Regions from separate parts of the Globicatella sp. PHS-GS-PNBC-21-1553 genome, predicted to be linked through region 1. Evidence: riboswitches for the same ligand, from Rfam matches in the RefSeq annotation. Region 1 holds a riboswitch; the other holds the start of a gene.
The links. A riboswitch is a leader RNA that binds a small molecule or an ion and turns the genes downstream of it on or off. The one in region 1 is predicted to bind S-adenosylmethionine.
Positions count from the first base shown of each region.

Region 2: linked by a shared signal. The riboswitch ahead of LB888_RS06765 (hypothetical protein) and the one ahead of metK (methionine adenosyltransferase) in region 1 are both predicted to bind S-adenosylmethionine.

Region 1 covers NZ_CP085470.1:1,590,696-1,593,913, forward strand. The annotation lists gene LB888_RS07605 (hypothetical protein) at 1-181, shown strand, start outside; gene LB888_RS07610 (hypothetical protein) at 436-1,230, opposite strand; SMK box riboswitch at 1,308-1,400, shown strand; gene metK (methionine adenosyltransferase) at 1,398-2,582, shown strand; gene LB888_RS07620 (class I SAM-dependent methyltransferase) at 2,640-3,206, opposite strand.
Region 2 covers NZ_CP085470.1:1,420,083-1,423,300, reverse strand. The annotation lists gene ndk (nucleoside-diphosphate kinase) at 1,105-1,506, shown strand; SAM riboswitch class I at 1,676-1,773, shown strand; gene LB888_RS06765 (hypothetical protein) at 1,845-2,162, shown strand; gene LB888_RS06760 (GNAT family N-acetyltransferase) at 2,442-2,867, opposite strand; gene LB888_RS06755 (hypothetical protein) at 2,924-3,109, opposite strand.

The DNA of each region.
Region 1 (3,218 bases):
TTATTCAATTTTCTACTTCTGGTCTACTCCCAACTGTGCGGGGGTGAACAGACGAAGCGAAAATCATTCATTTTCTACTTCTGGTTCACTCCCAACTGTGCGGGGGGTGGGTAGACAAAGCGAGAATTATTTAATTTTCTACTTCTTGCCCACTCCTAAGTTAGTTTTCTATAGCAAGTAAACAGGCAACCGAAAAAATAACGGTTGCCTGTTTTTTAAAAAAGAGTGTAGTTTAATCGGCATAGCGATTGTCGTTAGAGATTAGGCCTTAACTTGATAAAATCAATTAAGTTATTGCTCGATAAGTGATGGCGCAATGATTGAGTGGTCTCAACCTACGTCTTAATGAGGTTGGTCTACTCCCAACTGTGCGGGGTGGGCAGACGAAGCAAAGTTCATTTGAATATCAACTTCTTGCCCATTCCTAAAATCGATTTAGAAAACAATCGCTAGACTATAAAAAATACTAAAAATTAATAATGCTGTGCTTAAATAATTAATTTTATTTTGACGTTGTTTTTCATTATCTACTTGCACAATAGCAGGAATAATACTGAATAATGTAATGAAAACATAAGCAATTTGAGCTAAAAAATAAGATTGGCTTGGTAAAGTGAAATATACGCCAGCAAATATGGCTACAATCGCTAATCCAATGCCGGTCCAATGATACAGTGTCGCTTGTTTCTTTCTAGTAATTAATAAATAGCGTAAGTGATTGATTTCAATCGTGATGCCTGCTGTAATTAAAGCAAGAGGAATCAATAACAGTAAAAAATTGGTAGTGACACTCGTCGTTTGACTATAGTATGCTACCGTATTTAAAATAATAGCATTAAAAAAGATGGTCAAAATATATTGATAAAATGTATTCACAATTGGAAAAGGTATATATTGAAAATGAATATAGGCAATATATAAAAGTAACAGTAAATTAATAATCCAGTTATTTCTTAAAATAAAAATAACCGATGTGATGATTAAAATACCTTCACAAACATATAAGATAAATTCAGGTGTACTTTTGTGATTCCGTTGTACATTTCGTTGGTGAAAATAGTGATCAATTAATTGTGAACTGACAACTATCACAAATAGTAAAAGAGCATTTATCCAGTTTGGTGATGCAGCTGAACTTAACCCCACGATTGTCCCAACACCAATCAAAGCAAATGGTGCTAAAAAAATCTTGACAAGGGGGTTTTGTAACAACTTAATAAAAGTAGTCATAAGTAACAAATCCCTTCTGAATATCGACATAATTTTATAAAAAGCTATTCATTATCTCTATTTTAAGTTATAATCGATAATGTTACAACTCAAAATTCCCGATAGGGTTCACTTTCTTCAAAGTGAAAATGCCTTGTAACCAAAATGAAATAATGGGGGAAAGAAAAATGACAGAAAAAAGATTATTTACGTCAGAATCAGTAACCGAGGGACATCCAGATAAAATTGCCGATCAAATTAGTGATGCGATTTTGGATGCCATTTTAGAGCAAGATCCAAATGCCCGGGTTGCGTGTGAAACTGCGGTTAATACCGGTTTAGTATTAGTGTTTGGAGAAATTACTACTTCTGCGTATGTTGATATCCAACAAATCGTTCGTCAAAAAATTGATGAGATAGGATATAATAAACAACAATATGGTTTCGATGCGAAGACCGTAGCGGTATTGGTCTCACTAGACGAGCAATCACCCGATATTGCTCAAGGAGTCAACAATGCGATTGAAACCCGTGATCAAGATTCAGAAATCGAAATCGGAGCGGGTGACCAAGGATTGATGTTTGGTTATGCTACGGATGAAACACCAGAATTAATGCCACTTCCGATTTCACTTAGTCACCAATTAGCATTAAAATTAGCTGAAGTTCGTAAGTCAGGCGAGTTAGATTATTTAGGACCAGATGGCAAAACACAAGTCACCATCGAGTATGATGAAGCAGGAGTAGCGCAAAGAGTCGATACTATTGTCATTTCAACGCAACATACAGAAGACGTGACTTTACAACAAATCCATGATGATGTGATTGAACATGTAGTCAAACCAATTATTCCAGCTGAGTTATTAGATGATGAAACGAAATATTTTATCAATCCAACTGGTAAATTTATTATAGGAGGCCCAGTAGGCGACTCAGGCTTAACGGGACGTAAAATTATCGTCGATACTTATGGTGGTTATGCTCGACATGGTGGGGGAGCTTTCTCAGGGAAAGATGCTACGAAGGTCGACCGCTCAGCCAGTTATGCCGCTCGCTATATTGCGAAAAATATTGTAGCAGCTGGTTTAGCTAAGCGTTGTGAAGTCCAACTGGCTTATGCGATTGGAGTGGCCGAACCGGTTTCGATTTCAATTGATACCTTTAATACCAGTGAGATAACAGAAAGTAAATTAATTGCCGCTGTTCGCTCAACGTTCCGCTTAACGCCGAAAGGCATCATCGAAATGTTAGACTTATTACGACCAATTTATGCTCAAACCGCAGCCTATGGACATTTTGGTCGTCGTGATATTGAATTACCTTGGGAACAAACAGATAAAGTCGAGGCTTTAAAAGCAGCTATTAACGCATAACATAAAACGTAGACTTGATAAGGGAACAGTCCTTTATTATAGTCTACGTTTATTTTTTTATTTAATCTTTTCGATTATTAATAACATAGGTGGCTGATTTTGCTGATTAATAAACTCATATTGCAGGACTTGGTATTCTTTTTGAGACCATGTCGATAAGGCGTCGAATAATTTTTGCTTTTCAATCATACCGGCTGGATGACCAGAATAGATCACTAATAAAATTTGGCCTCTTTTAACTAATTTTTCAGCAATTTGTTCAATAGCCGCCAACGTACTATTAAAATGAGTGGTAATATCATGGTCACCACCCGGTAAGTACCCTAAATTAAAGATAGCTCCCGCGATTGTTGGTTCGCTGATTATCTTTTCTATCTGATCATGACTCTTTTCAATTAAACTGACTAATTGATATTTTGGATGCGACTCAAGTTTTGCACTGGAATTGAGAATGGCCTCTTTTTGAATATCAAAGCCATAAACATGTCCTTTAAAATGAGGTTGATTGATTATAAAATGAGTATCATTGCCATTACCTAAGGTTGCATCAATAAAAGTTCCATTAGGAAAACGTTGAATTAAATCTGCTAACAGTTGATGGCTAAAGTGTAAAGCGTTTTTCATAATAACCCTCCT
Region 2 (3,218 bases), 170 kb from region 1:
AAATAGTCTCCTCTCGTTTATTATAACCATTCTAAACTGATGATATATTCATCTTAACACTCCTCAAAAAAACTTGCATCTAAAAAGACTTATCAATGAAATTATTTTAGTTTGTTAATACAAAACATTTCTGATGATTGAAATGTCAAAATCTATATTTAATTCTTAACAAGTGGGATTGAGATGAAGTATAAAATAAGATAAGTTTTGCTTTTGATACTCCCGTACCGTTTGGTTTGTATCAACTAATCTTAAAATCAACTAGATGCCAGTCAACCATTACGCTTATAAAATTATCCGATACAACTAAACTGAATTTTTGAAATTTTGTCCAACTTCCTTTCGTTATCTAACCATGCAAAGACATGTCTTTGCACAAAGTTTCATTTTTCAAAATCAGGTAAATTCTTTCATCTGAATGCCTTTTAAACAATGTAAGCATTCCAAACGTACAAAAAGTAATAAACGAGATAAAAATAATGCATTTTGTGTTTTCATAAATTTTCAAATTGTCTCATTTTGAGACACGAAAACAGCCTTTTTTGAGTGTTATTTTCATTTTCATAAATTTTAGAAAAATACTTCGCTAAACTTTATATATTCTTAATAATTAAGCAAAATATGTCTCAAAATGAGACACGGGCTTGTGAATGAAAATAACCACAGTAGAATTCTCATCTGAATGGCTTTTTTAAATTTATTTCAAAAACAATCAGCAAGACAATGCAAAAAAAGCATCTAAAAAATCGAATACTACTTAATGAGGGATTGGTCTTCTAACTCACCGTATTCCTTATTGTTAACCGTTGTTTGATTAGGATTGATTTTTTAAAAGATTAAAAATGGGTAGTTAACCAGCGCCTACAAAACAACTTTATTATAAAGCCATTTTTTAAGGTCTTATCACACGAGCTCCACCGTCACGATGTTAAAAGATTTTGTTGCCATCACAAAAATAAAACTATCACTATTCTAAAATATGATAAAAGGATACTTGCGACATAACCTGAAATCATAAATGAATACGCTAGCACCATATTAGGCGCATTATCATCATTTTCTTGGTATAATGATGAAAATAAGGTTTAGGAGAGTGATTAAATCATGAGTCAACAAACATACATCATGTTAAAACCAGATTGCTTGAAGCGCGGCTTGATGGGGGAAGTGATTTCGCGGATTGAAAAGAAAGGCTACCGAATTGTACAAGCCCAATTGATGACCCTTGATGCACCGATCATTGCCGAACATTACGCTCATCTGATTGACAAGCCCTTTTATCCTAAGCTTGAACAGTTTATGTTATCAGGACCTGTCTTTGGCATGGTGGTAGAAGGCGAAGAAGTAATTCAAGGCATGAGAGCCATGATGGGACCAACGAATGTCTTTGAAGCAGCACCTGGTACGATTCGCGGAGACTATGCAACGGATGTCACTTATAATCTGATTCATGGATCAGACTCGCCTGAAACAGCTAAAGTAGAAATTAACCGATTTTTCAACTGATAATAAGCGAAGTTAAAACGCAACAATATTCTGTTCTAAGTCGCTATCGAAGTAACTGCGTTCAAGTTTATTATTTATCCAATTTAAAACAACTTTCATATAGCATAATAAAATTATCATTGAAATATCTCTTAATAAATGATAATATCAATATACAATTAAAAATCACAACTTATCCAGAGCAAGCAGAGGGAATTGGCCCAATGACGCTTCAGCAACCTACCATTGGCAAGGTGCTAAATCCAACTCGAAAGAGATAGATGAGTCGATTCCAGTTATTTGGCACGACGACTCTCGTTGTGCTTTTTTAATTGAATAAATAACTAGGAGTGGTTAGTTTGTTACCAGAAATGAAGAGTAGTTTTGATGAGTTTATTAAAGGAATCAAAAAATTTGGTATTATGCCACATTTAAGATTTCGAAGAAGTCAGAGTGGTGATGTCACTGAACATGATTGGGTGTTTCTAGTCAATACGCGCCCACCGCATAATGGGGCTCATATTGGTCGTTGCTGTACCTGTTGTATTGGCAATGGCAGTATCAATGATTACGATCATTTCAAAGAATCTTTTAGCTATGAAGAATACGAAACGATTGTAAACCTGTTATTCGATTATATTTATACTGACGCTCAGTATAAATCCATTCAGTCATAAACCGACTCATTAAGAAAGAGAGTTTAAGGACAACGCTATTGAACATGCCACTTAGACTCTCTTTTGTGTTTTGAAATATTTTTTGCAGAGACAACGCTACTGTTGTTTAGTCAGATACAATTTCATTATCTTAGGCAGTGGCAACCAGTAGAAAATCGATTGAATTTTGCTTCGTTTGCCTAATCTCTATCTACGGTATTACTTGGAAAATCTTCTTTTGTCTGACCTCGAGATGCCCATAAGTCTTTTTATGATCTATACCGGCTATGCCGTAAAATCTTACGCTTTATACTGCATTAAAAGTTCAAGCTTATTGGTGACTTCATCCATCTCCTGCGAGATAGTCGTTAATCCTTCACGTTTATAAAATTTTACGGCACTCTCATTTTCATGATATACCGTAAGCAGCAATTCCTCACGAAGCTCTTTTGCATAATCTAGTAACTGCTTACCAATGCCTTTAGAACGCATACTTTTATCTACAAAAGTCCCCGCAAGGTAATTATCTTGCAACCCAACGAAGCCCACAATTTCACTTTCATGTTCATAAACATAGATTTCAGCATCTAACAGTTGCGCTTTAACCATTGGTGCATTAGCTATCCAATATTCACGATTTATAAAATGATGTGCCTCAAGATTGCTATCAAGCCAAATTTTCATCACTTGATCAAGGTCTTCTATTTTAAACGCTCTAATCATCATCAATTCCTACTTTCTTGGTACTAATTTTCTGGTTTTAGACTGGTACTATGTGTGGATTACAAATAAGCTATTTCGCTACCATCCTCCATATTGTAGACTCTTTCTTTGAACTCTAATTGCTTACCTTTCGTTTCCATAAATCGATCATTGCCATAGTCAAAGTGAAGCGTTCGATAGGATAAACCAGATAAAATCACAACCAACGTAACCAGAATTACTACAACAATTTTCACCCAATTCATAGTATTTTCCCCTTTGAATACTAACTTTACGTTTTCATCCTATCATTTTACGAATAAGAGATACTTTTTTTACTACGAAAAAAGACCGAAACTTTTACACAGCCTCCAA